Regions from separate parts of the Mesorhizobium sp. WSM4807 genome, predicted to be linked through region 3. Evidence: predicted binding sites of a transcription regulator. Region 3 holds the regulator's gene; each other region holds the start of a gene.
The links. The regulator PhoB, encoded in region 3, activates phosphate uptake and scavenging genes when phosphate is short. The targets are predictions, from matches to a motif close to TGTCATNNANCTGTCAT.
Positions count from the first base shown of each region.

Region 1: a site for PhoB is predicted at 1,601-1,617, ahead of ppk2 (polyphosphate kinase 2). Genes of this name have one in related genera too.
Region 2: a site for PhoB is predicted at 2,282-2,298, ahead of AC0L3N_RS24860 (alkaline phosphatase D family protein). Genes of this name have one in related genera too.

Region 1 is NZ_JBVVQY010000004.1:302,440-307,364, forward strand. It holds gene AC0L3N_RS07595 (dihydrofolate reductase family protein) at 1-320, shown strand, start outside; gene ppk2 (polyphosphate kinase 2) at 593-1,513, opposite strand; gene AC0L3N_RS07605 (aldo/keto reductase) at 1,771-2,814, shown strand; gene AC0L3N_RS07610 (glycosyl transferase family 90) at 2,851-3,822, opposite strand; gene AC0L3N_RS07615 (hypothetical protein) at 4,027-4,185, shown strand; gene AC0L3N_RS07620 (DUF982 domain-containing protein) at 4,241-4,474, opposite strand; gene AC0L3N_RS07625 (GntR family transcriptional regulator) at 4,560-4,925, opposite strand, start outside.
Region 2 is NZ_JBVVQY010000023.1:11,624-16,548, forward strand. It holds gene AC0L3N_RS24845 (hypothetical protein) at 1-43, opposite strand, end outside; gene AC0L3N_RS24850 (TetR/AcrR family transcriptional regulator) at 119-724, opposite strand; gene AC0L3N_RS24855 (MFS transporter) at 807-2,090, shown strand; gene AC0L3N_RS24860 (alkaline phosphatase D family protein) at 2,371-3,945, shown strand; gene AC0L3N_RS24865 (hypothetical protein) at 4,195-4,476, opposite strand; gene typA (translational GTPase TypA) at 4,677-4,925, shown strand, end outside.
Region 3 is NZ_JBVVQY010000005.1:186,457-191,381, forward strand. It holds gene AC0L3N_RS08720 (sugar ABC transporter permease) at 1-315, opposite strand, end outside; gene xylF (D-xylose ABC transporter substrate-binding protein) at 458-1,498, opposite strand; gene AC0L3N_RS08730 (ROK family protein) at 1,766-3,013, shown strand; gene phoB (phosphate regulon transcriptional regulator PhoB) at 3,204-3,893, opposite strand; gene phoU (phosphate signaling complex protein PhoU) at 3,910-4,617, opposite strand; gene pstB (phosphate ABC transporter ATP-binding protein PstB) at 4,656-4,925, opposite strand, start outside.

The DNA of each region.
Region 1 (4,925 bases), on a different contig from region 3:
TCACCCACTTTCCGCGGGATCCTCTTGTCATGGACGGCGGCACGACCTTCTATTTCGTAACCGATGGTATCCACTCAGCGCTGGAAAAGGCGAAGGCAGCGGCTGATGGCAAGGATGTACGGCTCGGCGGCGGCGTCGCCACGATCCGGCAATATCTCCAGGAAAAGCTCGTCGACGACATGCATCTTGCGATATCGCCGATGCTGCTCGGCTCAGGCGAGAATCTTTTTGCCGGCATCGACATGCCCCGCCTCGGCTACCGCTGCAGCGAGCAGGTCGCAACGCCGAATGCCACGCATGTGATCATCAAGCGCGATTAGGACGTTTCGTCTGCTCTGTTGGCGAAACCTCGGTACAGGCCCCTTTCTCCCCGTCACTATACGGGGAGAAATGCCCGGCAGGGCAATGAGGGGCGGCGCAATCGATCAATGATTACTCTGCCGGACAATACCCCCAATGGCAATATGACATCAAAATAAGTTTGGTCCCATGCAGTGACTTTGGCAAGTTCAACTGTCGAGGTTGGCGCCGTCCCTCATCCGCCTGCCGGCATCTTTCTCCCGTATAGTGACGGGGAGAAGGGAGCTCTGCCTTAATACTTCTCCGGCACATACAGCTCGCGCGGCAATACCTGGCGCTCGTATTCGGGATTGAAGACGCGGTCGGGCAGCGTGATCTCCTCGTGCGGCACTTCCTCATAAGGCATCTGCTTGAGGAGATGATCGATGCAGTTCAGCCGCGCCCGCTTCTTGTCGTTGCCCTCGACGATGAACCAGGGGGCTTCGGGAATGTTGGTGCGGGCGAAGGTCTCTTCCTTGGCCTTGGTGTACTGCTCCCAGCGCACGCGCGACTGCAGGTCCATCGGCGACAGCTTCCACTGCTTCATCGGATCATGGATGCGCATCTGGAAACGCATCTGCTGCTCCTCGTCGGTGATGGAGAACCAGTATTTGACCAGCGTGATGCCGGAGCGGACCAGCATGCGCTCGAACTCCGGCACGTCGCGAAAAAACTCTTCGACCTGATCCGGTTCGGCAAATCCCATCACCCTTTCGACGCCGGAGCGGTTGTACCAGGAGCGGTCGAACAGCACGATCTCGCCGCCTGCCGGCAGATGCGGCACGTAGCGCTGGAAATACCATTGCGACTTCTCGCGCTCGGTCGGCGCCGGCAAGGCGACGACGCGGCAGATGCGCGGATTGAGCCGCTGGGTGATGCGCTTGATGACGCCGCCCTTACCGGCCGAGTCGCGGCCCTCGAAAACCACAACCAGCTTCTTCCTGGTGTAAGCCACCCAGGACTGCAGCTTGATCAATTCGGATTGCAGCGTGATCAGGTTGCGAAAATATTGCTGGCGATCCATCGAGGGCGGATGCGCGTTCTTGTAGATCTTGGCGATTTCCAGCGACAGCGCCGGTTCCGACATTTCCAGCTCGTAGTCTTCATCGAGCGTGTCGGCGAGCTCCGCCTCCAGCCAATCCTTGGCAGGAGAATTCTGTTTTGCTTCGGTCATTTATGCTGCTCCGCGTGCACGCCCGTGTCGGCGTCGGCCTGCCGGCCAAGATCGAACACCTTGAGCCGACTTGCATACAGGCCGGCAATGACGGTTTTATTGCAGCCGGCCCGCCCGCCGGTCGCCCAACTCCGTGAGATGTGATCGATCAGCCTCCATGGCATGCACGACAAGCAGCGCGAATTGTCCTACAAATGCCAGGCTCTTTCGGGCAGCCTTCGAAGCAGCCCTTCTCAACGCAATTGTGAGGATCTGACATGGAATACCGCACACTCGGCCGTTCCGGGCTGAAGGTTTCGACGCTGACCATGGGCACCATGACCTTCGGCGGCGCCGGCGCATTTTCGGCGGTCGGCAAGACCGATCTCGACGAGGCGCGCCGGATGATCGACCTCTGCATCGACGCCGGCATCAATCTCATCGACACCGCCAATGTCTATTCGAATGGGCTTTCGGAAGAGATCATCGGCGAAGCGCTCGGCGGCAAGCGCAAGGGCGATATACTGATCGCCTCGAAGGCGCGCATGCGGATCGGCGACGGTCCCAACGACGAAGGGCTGTCGCGCTACCATCTGATCCGCGAGTGCGAGAAGAGCCTGAAGCGCCTCAGGACCGACGTCATCGACATCTATTTCCTGCATGAATGGGACGGCACGACGCCGCTGGAGGAGACCATCGCCGCGCTCGACACGCTCGTCAGCCAGGGCAAGGTCCGCTATGTCGGCTGTTCCAACTATTCCGGCTGGCAAGTGATGAAGGCGCTGGGGATCAGCGACCGCCAGCACCAGCCGCGCTTCGTCACCCAGCAGATCCACTACACGCTGGAAGCACGCGAAGCCGAATATGAATTGCTGCCGATCTCGGTCGACCAGGGGCTTGGCGTGCTGGTGTGGAGCCCGCTCGCCGGTGGACTGCTGTCCGGCAAATACAACCGCGACCAGGCCACCGCCCGCCAGCTCAGCGGCTGGTCCGAACCGCCGATCCGTGATGAGGAGCGGCTATGGCGGATCGTCGACGTGCTCGCCTATATCGGCAACAACCATGGCGTGTCGGCAGCGCAGGTGGCGCTTGCCTGGCTGCTCGGCCGGCCGGCCGTCAGCTCTCTGGTCATCGGCGGCCGCACCGAAGTGCAGTTCAAGGACAATATCGCCGCTGCAAGCCTGGTGCTGACCAGCGATGAGCGCGCACGCCTCGACGCAGTCAGCCGCCCGCCCGTTCTCTACCCCTACTGGCACCAGCAGTTCACGGCAAAGGACCGGTTTGGTCCGGCCGATCTGGTTCTTGACCGGGAAGGTGTCTGACTACGGATCCGGATCAGGTCGAAGGTCGCTGCGGGCTTAGCCGGAGATAAAACGCCAGACCTCGGGATCAGGCTCGATCTGACCGCTGAGCACGAAATATTTGTAGAGCACGAGCAAGCAGATCGCCTGCTCGGCCCGTTCGTCGGCGAACTTGCGGCAATAGGCGTTGGCGGCGGCAACGATGCGCTCTGCCTCAGTCGGATGACGTTCGAGATACTGCACCCGCTCGGCAAGATCCGTGAAATCAGGTTCGAGCGGGACATAGTGAACGTCAGCCACGAGTTCGCTTTCGGCGAACCATGTCTCATATGTCGGCGGCGGCATCAGGCACAGTGAATTCGAACTCATGATCCATTTTAGGTTGGTCGCCACATCGTTGCCTTCGAGTGAAATGATGTAGCGACAGCGCCGCTGCTGATCGATGCTCAGGTAAGGCTTGCGATATTCCGGCGCTGCCGTCGGTTTGGGCGTGCCGACGTCGCAAAAGGGCAGATCGCGCGCGGCCTCCAGAAGCAAGGTCCTTATCGGGTTGTTGAGCTCGCCGCGCCACACCGCAACCGGAAGCTTGTCCGCGAAGGCAACATCGTCGGCGGGCATGTGGAAGTGGCGGAACTTGTTGAGCTTGAACAGGATCCCGTTCCTGTTATCGCCGGCGATCGGCCGATCCTTGACGATCGACGGCATCGCAGGCACTTCGACGACGTCGCCGAATTCGAGGTCGATGCGCAAATCGGGATCGAAGTAGCGGGTAAATTCCTTCAGATCGTAGTAATACATGCTCCGGTCTGTCGGCAGCCGGCTGACCGGCACGGCCCCGGCGCTCGGCGCGAAAGCCTTCTGCAATCTGTTGTAATAGTTGAGACGCGCGCGGACCGATCCGTCCGAAAGCCTGGCCTGCTCGAGCAGCCCGGCGAGCCTGCGGCGGAACAGCGCCTGCGGTGCGATATCGCGCGCGGCATTGCGCGCATAGTAGAATAGCTTCTGTGCGTTTCTTTGAAGGGTGGCCATCGGTCACTTGGTGAAAAAGTCGGCTTGTGATTTGCCCTCCCGGCCCCTCCTACACCATTGTGCCGGCTATCTTGCAAGCCACGGAACCGTGTTCAGCCGGCCTGCCGGCTGTGTATGGAGCCGATCGCCCTTTGCGGTGTTGTGTTTGTAGCCCAATGCCCCTAGGCAGGGCTAAGAACCTTTGGGATTGTGAAAGGAAGAGATATGGCGCGAGCACCGAATTACGGCCAGGAACGCAAGGAACGCGACCGGCAGAAGGCCGCCAAAAAGGCGGAAAAGCAGGCGGCCAAGGCGGCAGCCAAGGAACGTTCGAAGCCCGAAGACGAGACCACGTCCGAGACCGAAACGGAAACGGCAGAGTAAAACGCATCCGGCCCGCGAGGCGGATCGGATTTGGCCTAGGAATCCCGCTGCGTCTTCAGGCCGGCGCCTTGTCGCTGACGAACACGTTCACCTCGCGCGCGGCGGCGATGAAGGCGCGCCTTGCGGTCATCGCCGGTTTGTCGCCGGCCAGCGCATCATGGCAGGCCTGCAGCGCTTCGCGATGCTTTGGACTGCGCTTGCCGGGCCAGTTGTTGAGGAGGTAGTCGGAAGCCTCGCGGGCCGTACGCAAGAGCTGAGTGGTTCCCTCAGCGCCCGACTTGACGGTCACGGGTGTTTCAAATCGGTTGTTTTCCATCGCCGCTCTTACGCCATCGGCGCTCGCGAAGCGAGGGCGAAAGTGGTTGCCTCCGCAATCACGCCGCGACGACGGCAAATCCCCTGGCACGCAGGCCGCGCCGGTCATTGTGCAATGATGTCACCAGCCGGTCGCGGCTGCCGACGATATGAGCCGAAAGCCGGTGTGCCGCCTCATCCGCATCGCCGGCGCGCACCGCCGCCAGAATGGCACGGTGTTCGGCCCAGGCACGGCCGAGTGCCGCCTCGTCGCGCACCTCCAGCCAACGCGCCCGCGACAGGCGCGTCATGGCATCGCGAACCGCCCTGAACAGGAACTCGTTGCCGGACAGGCGTGCCAGCTCGATGTGAAAGTCCATGCCGACGCGATGCCATTCCTCGCGCGGGGTGCCGGCATCGCAGGAGTCCAGCATCGCCTCGACGAC
Region 2 (4,925 bases), on a different contig from region 3:
ACATCTTTTCGAGGTCGTCTAAAAACGTTCGAGCAAGGTTCAAGTCGGTACCGCAATTATCAACAGACTACGAGCGTGACGGCCATACTGCTTCCGGCTGGAAAGGACCGCAAGAGGTCTATTTCTTCAAGCTCGCTTCGATCAGCAGGTCGGCGTTTCGGGCTACAGACTTCGCCGGTCCGCCGGCACCGAACAGCTGGCCGCTGATATAGGCGCCCTCGATCAGAAGCAGCAGCCCGTCGCCCAGCGTATCGGGGTCGCCGGCACCCATTGCCGCCGCCATGGCGCGCAGGCGTCGCCGCAATTCCCGCTTGTTGGCCTCGCTCACGACGCGGGCCGGATGGCCGTGCTCGGGATACTCGACGGCCGCATTGGTCATGCCGCAGCCGCGATAGTCGGGTTTTTGCGTGCGCTTGCCGATGCGGGTCAGGAAGGCGGCAATCTGCGCGCGCGGATCGCCGGGATGGGCAGCCACTGCCGCGTCGAAGCGGGCCCAGAACTCGAGGTCGTATTGCCGGAGATAGGACGCGGCCAATTCGTCCTTGGAGGGAAAGCTGCGATAGAGGCTGGGCTTGGTGACGCCGGCCCGCCGCACGATCTCGTCGACGCCGATCGCCCTGATGCCTTGCCGGTAGAACAGGTCGCGGGCAACGCGAAGGATTTTTTCGCCGGCGCGCGGCGGTGCTACTCCATCCGCTTTGATCGCTGGTTCAATGCTTTTGATTCTCGACACGGTGTTGCCTGCTTGACAATGTTACCGATCGGTACGTATACCTCGGTGCAATAGCAACGTACCGGTCAGTAACATGATAGTCCAATCCCGCCCGTTTGGCCAGCGCTACGCTTTCGTCGTGGTTGCCGTCATTTTCCTCTGCCTGCTGATCGCGGCGGGCCTGCGGTCGGCGCCGGCTGTCATGATGCTGCCGCTGGAGGAGAGTTTCGGCTGGCGGCGCGACCTCGTTTCGCTCGCCGCGGCGATCGGCATCTTCCTCTACGGCCTGACCGGGCCGTTTGCCGCGGCATTGATGGAACGGATCGGGCTGCGCCGCACGCTGCTGGCGTCGCTGGTGGTGATGTCGGGCTCAACGGCGCTCAGCCTGTTGATGACCGAGCCGTGGCACCTGCTTCTCACCTGGGGCGTGTTTTCGGGTGTCGGTTCCGGCGCGGTCGCCACGGTGCTCGGCGCCACCATTGTCAATCGCTGGTTCAAGACCAATCGCGGCCTGGTGATGGGACTGATGTCGGCCTCCGCCGCCACCGGCCTGCTGGTGTTCCTGCCGCTGCTCGCCGCGCTCGCCCAGTGGGGCGGCTGGAAGCCTGTCGCCATCGCCATTGCGGTCGCCACCGCCTGCCTGGTGCCGCTGGTTTGGCTGCTGGTGCCGGAGCGTCCGGCTTCGATCGGCATGGTACGCTACGGTGCGGACGCCGACGATGTGCCGCCGGTTCCGCCGGCCTCGCAGGGCAATTTCCTCACGCACACGCTCAGCACGCTGCGCCGTGCCGCCGGCACGCGCGTGTTCTGGTATCTGTTCGCCACCTTCTTCATCTGCGGCTTCACCACCAACGGACTGGTCGGCACGCACCTGATCGCGTTTTGCGGCGACATGGGTATCGGCCAAGTGCAAGCCGCCGGCCTGCTGTCGCTGATGGGCATCTTCGACCTGATCGGCACCACGCTGTCAGGCTGGCTCACCGACCGTTTCGATCCGCGCAAGCTGCTCGGCGTCTATTATGGCATCCGCGGCCTGTCGCTGATCTATCTGCCTTATTCCGGCTTTTCGTCGACCAGCCTGATCATCTTCGCCGTGCTCTACGGATTGGACTGGATCGCCACCGTGCCGCCGACGCTCAGGCTGTCGAACGAGGCGTTCGGCGATCGCAGCGGGCCGATCGTCTTCGGCTGGATCGTCGCCGGCCATCAGGTGGGTGCGGCGGCGGCCGCTTTCTTCGGCGGCACCATGCGTGAATTGCAGGGCAATTACGAGCTTGCCTTCCTCATCGCCGGCATGACCGCAATAGCCGCAGCCTGCATCTCGCTGTTGATCAACACCAGCCGTCCGGCCTTCGAGCCGAAACCGCAGGCGGCTTGAGCTGTGAAGGCTGAGCGCTAATCTCCCCCCTTGAGGGGGAGATGGCCGCGAAGCGGCCAGAGGGGGTCGTCTTGCGTGGAGCGCCGACCTCCTGCGTCTGCGATAGGGGGCCGAGCCCGGTCGAACCGATCCCCTCTGTCGCCTTCGGCGACATCTCCCCCTCAAGGGGGGAGATTCGCCAGCCTGTTGATCGTCAGAAAACCTTCATGGTTTCGAGATGTGCCTGAAACATTGAGGCTGGACCTTGGCGGCGCCGTTCAACGCCATCCAGGAGACAGCCATGAACAAGATTTCGATGACCCGGCGCGCCTTCGTCACGTCCGTGAGCGCCGCCGGCCTCGTCGGCGTATCGGGCCTCGCGCTTCCCTATTATTCGCGCGCCAATCAGCGGCCCGCCTTCACCCATGGCATCCAGTCGGGCGATGTCGACGCAGCCAGCGGCGTGGTGTGGACTCGCACCGACCGCCCTTCGCGTGTCATGTTCGAAGTGTCGTCGACGGAAAATTTCGCCAACGCCGTCCGTCTTGCGCCGCTCGACACGTCGCCGGCCAGCGATTACACGGTAAAGCGGCTGCTCACCGACCTCGCCTCCGACCAGGACATCTTCTACCGCATGATCGCGGCCGATCTCGCCGACATCAACGCCGTCTCCGAGCCGATCGTCGGCCGCTTCCGCACGGCGCCGGCCTCGAAGCGGGACATTCGTTTCGCCTGGTCGGGCGATACCGCCGGCCAGGGCTGGGGCATCGACGACACCGGCATGAAGACCTATGCCACGATCGGCAAGCATACGCCCGACTTCTTCCTGCATTCCGGCGACACCATCTATGCCGACGGCGCGATGAAGGACGAGGTCGACCTTCCCAATGGCAGCAAGTGGAGGAACAACGTCCTCATCGACGAAAAGCGCAAGGTTGCCGAGACCCTGGACGAGTACCGCGGCCAGTGGAAATACAACTTGATGGACGGACATGTGCTGGGTCTCAACGCCATCTGCCCGACCTTCTACCAGTGGGACGACCACGAGGTGGTCAACAACTGGTCGGATTCGAAGGACCTGAGCGCCGACGACCGCTACTCGGAAAAAAACATCCATGTGCTGGCGGCACGCGCGGCACGCGCCTTCCACGAGATGACGACGATCCGCTACGAGCCGTCGGAACCGGGCCGCGTCTATCGCAAGATCGCCTACGGGCCGCTGCTCGACGTGTTCTTCCTCGACATGCGTTCCTATCGCGGCGCCAACGGCCCCGGCATGCAGGATACGGTGACGCCGCAATCGCGCATTCTCGGCGAACAGCAGACGAAGTGGCTGAAGCGCGAACTGGCAACCTCCAACGCGACCTGGAAAATCATCGCCGCCGATATGCCGCTCGGTCTCGTCGTCTGGAACGACGCCACCAAGAAGGCCGGCGCCGAGGCCATCAGCAATGGCGACAATGGTCCGGGCAAGGGTCGCGAGTTGGAAATTGCCGACCTCCTTCGCTATATAAAGAATGCCGGTATCACCAACACCGTCTGGCTGACCGCCGACGTGCACTACACGGCGGCGCATTACTACAATCCTGATAGGGCGCAGTTCCAGGACTTCAATCCGTTCTGGGAATTCGTTTCGGGTCCGCTCCATGCCGGCACGTATGGACCCAATGATTTCGACATGACCTTCGGCCCGGAGCTGAAATTCATCAAGGCGCCAACCGCCGAGCAGGGGCAGAACCTGCCGCCCTCGGCCGGCCTGCAGTTCTTCGGCCTCGTCGACATCGACGGCGCCACTGAACAGATGACGGTGCGGCTGATGGATCGCGACGACAATGAACTCTACAAGGTCACGCTCGACCCGGTGCAGTCGGCGTGAGGGGCTGGCTTCAATAATGGCCAAAACGCAGGCGGGACAGCGCCCCCCTCTGTCCTGCCGGACATCTCCCCCACACGGGGGGAGATTGGCAGCTTGGGCGCTCCGCTCGCGCCTGCAACGTTGGAGGTTGGCGAAAGCGGCGGCGACGACCGATCTCCCCCCTCGTGGGGGAGATGCCCGGCAGGGCAGAGGGGCGTGAAGGATCGCAGCGGAACGGTATCTCGGGATGACGACCGCCGTCGGCAGTCGTCAGTCAGGATAGCAAACGGTCGGAATTTCGGGCCAAACAGCGCTGTCGCAGTTGGCAGCCTCCTGCCTCTGCTTGAAGGCGGCGCTGACCGGCCCGGTCACCACCGGGTCGACGCCATCGGGCGCATCGGCAAACAACTGCTCCGCCGAACGCGTATCGGACGGCAGGGCAGGGGGCGCTTCCTTGAGGGTCGCGGCCGACTGTGCCGCGCCCGCCGCGAGGAGAACGGCGAGGGCCGCCCATGCGAGGATTGGCCGGTATCTGCTGCCCGTATTGCTCATGAAATTCGAACTGTCCCGACCGCGAAAGGTTCCGCTTTGGTTAATAATTCCATTTCACACCAAGACGCTTAAGATTTGGTGACCATATATTTGGTGGCACGCCTCCTCTTTCGCAATTGCGAAAAACCCTGTATGAGCCGCCCAACCGAAAGAGGCAGCGCCTTTTGGCCTGCTGCCTGCAACGCTCCCGAGACCACAACATGAAAATTCGTAATATCGCGATCATCGCGCACGTCGACCATGGAAAAACCACCCTCGTCGACCAGCTCCTGAAACAGTCCGGCTCGTTCCGCGACAACCAGCGCGTTGCCGAACGCGCCATGGATTCGAACGACTTGGAAAAGGAACGCGGCATCACCATCCTGGCCAAGGCGACCTCGGTCGACTGGAAGGACACCCGCATCAACATCGTCGACACCCCCGGCCACGCCGATTTCGGCGGTGAAGTC
Region 3 (4,925 bases):
GCCGATCACACCTTCGACGGAGCCGACCGAAAGATCGATGTTGCGCATCACGATGACCAGCACCATGCCGGTCGCCATGATCGCGACCGAGGAGGTCTGCACCGACAGGTTCCAGAGATTGCGCGGCGTAAGGAAGAGCCCGCCCGACAGGATGTGGATTCCAACCCAGATGACCAGCAGCGCGCCGACCATGCCGAGCATGCGTATGTCGAGCTCGGTTGCCTTGAGGAAGCGGCCGACGGAGCTCAGCTCGGATTCACGCGCCCGATCGGCAGCTGTACCGGCGGCCGGCGTGTTGGAAGTCGTATCGGTCATGATGTCCTCCCACCGGGTTGCCGTCTGCCGCGGATGCCGGAAGCAGCTTAGAAGTTAGCCGCGAGAAGCGGAAAAACAATTCTTTTTGAAAAAACGCCGCGGCGTGAAGTCGCGGCGTTTCAGGCTTCTTGCGAAGGCCGGATCAGTTGCAGACCGGGACAGTGCCCGCTGCCACGCCGGCGCAGACCTCTTCCTTCTTGATCCAGCCTGCGTCGATGACGACGTTGAGATTGTCCTTGGTGATGGCAATCGGCGTCAGGAACAGCGACTTGACGACATTGCCGCCCGGCGTGGTGAAGTCCTTGACGCCCGCAATGTCTGTCATCTGCTTGCCGTCGGCCAGCTGCGAGGCGATCTCGGCAGCGTTCTTGCCGAGCTCGCGCGCGTCTTTCCATACCGATACGGTCTGCGTGCCGAGCGCGATACGGTTCAGCGCGGCATGGTCGCCGTCCTGGCCCGACACCGGGACGGATCCGGCCAAGCCTTGCGCCGTTAGCGCCGCGACGACGCCACCAGCGGTGCCGTCATTGGCAGCAACCACCGCATCGACCTTGTTGTCGTTGGCGGTCAGGAACTGCTCCATATTCTTCTGAGCGTTGGCGGGAAGCCAGCCGTCCGTATAGGCCTCGCCGACATTCTTGATCTTGCCGCTGTCGATCGCGTCCTTGAGCACTTCCATGGAGCCGGCGAACAGAAAATCGGCATTCGGATCGGCGCCCGAGCCCTTGATAAAGACGTAATTGCCTTCCGGCGCCACCTTGAACACTTCGCGGGCCTGCATGCGGCCGACTTCCTGGTTGTCGAAGGTCAGATAGAACACGTCCTTGTTCTCGATCAGCCGGTCATAGCCGACGACCGGAATGCCTTCGTCCAGCGCCTTCTGCACCGCCGGCCCGATGGCCGAGGCGTCCTGCGCAAGGATGATCAGCGCGTTGGCGCCCTGCGAGATCAGGCTCTCGACATCGGTCAACTGCTTGCCGGGATTGGACTGTGCATCGGCGGAAATATACTTGTCGCCGGCTGCCTCGATCGCAGTCTTCATGGCGGCTTCGTCGGTCTTCCAACGCTCTTCCTGGAAATTCGACCACGAAACGCCAATGACCTTGTCCTTGGCCTGTGCGACCGACGCGAGCGTCAGCGACATGGCGACCCCCGCCAGAATGGCGGCTGCGAATCTCTTCATGATATCCTCCCTGCGCCGCGTACGGCGCGACCAACTGGCCCGAAGGCCGGCACAAAGGCCCCCTATTTTTTCGAGCCTCGAAAAAATACTGGTCCAACCGCGAAGCGCTGTCAACATCAATTCCGATGGATTTTGATGTCCCTGCCGACTTATTTCGAGCCTCGGAATAAATAATGACAGGGCCTGCTGCTTCTGCCACTATTTGTCGGACATTACCGACGGCTTCCGATTCATGAGCGGCCGCGGCAATAGGGAGGAAGCAAAAGAATGTCGGTTGGAATCCGTCATGACGATTTGCGCCGGCGCAACCGGGCCATGGTGATTTCTGCGGTACGCCGGGCCGGCCAGCCGTCGCGGACCGAGATCGCCGCAACCACCGGCCTCAGCCATTCGACCATATCGGCGATCTCTTCCGACCTGATCCAGGAAGGCATCCTGACCGAGAGCAAGGCGAGCGAGACCGTTTCGATGAAACGCGGCCGACCGCAGGTCGGCCTCAGCCTCAATCCGGAAGCCGCTGCGGTATTGGCGGTCGTGTTGTCGCTGAATTTCCTGTCGGTCGCTGTCATCGATTATGCCGGACAGGTGGTCGCCGAGGAACAACGCCGGCTGGACACGCTGACCATGTCGCGCGACGAGCTGATCGACGAATGTGTCGCCATCGTGCGGCGCCGGATCGAAGACCCCGACCTCGACGTCCAAAGCGTCGCCCGCATCGCGCTGGCGATCCAGGGCATCACCGATTCGCATGCGCGCGCCATGTTGTGGTCGCCGATCACGCCGCAGACTAACATCGCCTTCGCCGACATTCTGGAACGCGAGTTCGGCATCCCGGCCATCATGGAGAACGACTGCAACATGATGGCCGTGGCGCTGCGCTGGCGCGAGCCGGATCGCTACCGCGACGATTTCATCGCCATCCTGCTCTCGCACGGCATCGGTATGGGGCTGGTGCTGAAGGGCGAACTGTTCACCGGCACCCATTCCTCGGGCGGCGAATTCGGCCACATGATTCATCGGCCGGGCGGCGCGCTTTGCCGCTGCGGGCGGCGCGGCTGCGTCGAGGCCTATGCCGGCAACTACGCCATCTGGCGCAACGCAAGGCAATTGAGCGAGAACGCAGAGCCGGTCGCCGATGTCAGCGACGCCGAGATGCGGGCACTGGCGGCCCGGGCGCGCCAGGCGGACGGACCGGAGCGCGAAGCCTACCGCAAGGCCGGCGAAGCGCTCGGCTTCGGGCTCGGCAGCCTGTTCGCGCTGATCGATCCGGCGCCGGTCGCCATGGTCGGCGCCAGCGCTGCCGCCTTCGACCTGATCGAGCCGGCCCTGCGCGAGGCCATCGCCCAGACCGCCGGCGGCCATCATTCGGGTTCGATTTCCTTCGACACCGAGACGAACGAGCTGCCGCTGATCCGCGAAGGCTGCGCCTTGCGGGCGCTGAGCTTCGTCGACCAGGAGATTTTCGCGCCGGGCATACAAGGGAAGTCCGGCATGATCAGGAAGCACGTGGCCTGACTCCGAAAGGCAAGGAACGGATTGCAACTTGGGGATGTGTTGAGATTCAGGTCAGGCCGCGCCGGCTCGAAGACGGGCGCGAGCCGACCAGACTGCGTGAGTTCCGAGAACCGGAACGGAGCGTACTTTTGGGTACGTACCGGAAGCGCAGGAAATCGCCGGTCGCAGGCCGGCATCACCTGGATATCAGCTAGTCTTCCCTGATCGCATAGCCCGCGCCGCGGATGGTGCGGATGACATCGGGCATGCGACCATTGTTGACCGCCTTGCGCAACCGTCCGACATGGACGTCCACCGTGCGCTCGTCGATGTAGATCGTCTCGCCCCAGACATTGTCTAGCAACTGGCTGCGCGAGAAGACCCGACCCGGGTGCCGCATCATGAATTCGAGCAGCCGGAATTCGGTTGGCCCGAGCCGGATCTCGCTCTTCTTGCGATAGACCCTGTGCGATTCGCGATCGAGCACGATGTCGCCGACCTTCAGCACGCTGGACAGCACTTCGGGCTTGGCGCGGCGCAGCAGCGCCTTGATCCTGGCCATGAATTCCGGTGTCGAGAACGGCTTGACCAGATAGTCGTCGGCCCCTGTCGAGAGGCCGCGCACCCGGTCGCTCTCCTCGCCGCGTGCAGTCAGCATGATGATCGGCAGCCGCTCGGTTTCGGGGCGCATCCGAAGGCGTCGGCAAAGCTCGATGCCGGAAACCGCCGGCACCATCCAGTCGAGCACCAGAAGATCGGGCACGTTTTCCTGCAGCCGGATTTCGGCCTCGTCGCCGCGCGTCACCACCTCGACCTGATAGCCTTCGGATTCCAGATTGTAGCGGAGGAGGACGCCCAGCGGCTCTTCGTCCTCCACCACCATGATGCGTGGCGCGATCATCGACCGGTCACCCCCGTCATGTCGCCGGCGCCGACATCGTCGTTTCGTCGAGCTTCGGGCGATCCGCCGGCAATTGCTGCCCGGTCACGACATAGTAGGCGTTTTCGGCGATGTTGGTGACGTGATCGCCGATACGCTCGAGATTCTTGGCGCAGAACAGAAGATGCGTGCAGGCGGTGATGTTGCGCGGATCCTCCATCATGTAGGTCAGGAGTTCGCGAAAAACCGCCGTGTATTTCACGTCGATCTTCTGGTCGTCGGCGCGCAGTTCTTTCAACGCGCCGGCATTGCGCGACACATAGTGCTCGACCACGCCGCGGAGCTGCACAAGAACGAGATCCGCCATCGCGTCGATACCGTGCGAGAGATTACGCGGCGTGGCGCTCTGCCCGACTGCGCTGACCCGCTTGGCTATGTTCTTGGCCAGGTCGCCGATGCGCTCGAGATCGCCGGCCATGCGGATTGCGCCAACCACGGCGCGCAGATCTTGCGCCATCGGCTGCCGCTTGGCGATCAGCGTGATCGCACTATCGTCGAGTTCGCGCTGCCGCGCATCCATGATGGCGTCGTCCGAGACGACGCGCTGCGCCATCGCATTGTCTGATGCAAGCAACGCGCGGATCGAGGCTGCGACCATCGCGGCGGCGAGCTCGTCCATATCGCGGATCAGCCTGTCGATGTGCTCCAGTTCCTCGTCGAAAGATGCGACGGTGTGTTCACCCATGATACTGTCCTCGTGTTCGAAATTCGCCGCCGGACCGCTCAGCCGAACCGGCCGGTGATGTAGTCCTGGGTGCGCTTGTCGTCGGGGTTGGTGAACATCTTGTCGGTCGCGCCCTCCTCGACCAGATAGCCGAGATGGAACATCGCCGTGCGTTGCGACACGCGCGCTGCCTGCTGCATCGAATGGGTGACGATGACGATCGTGTAGTTCTGGCGCAGTTCGTCAATCAGTTCCTCGACGCGGGCGGTGGCGATCGGATCGAGCGCCGAACAGGGCTCGTCCATCAGGATCACTTCCGGCGATACGGC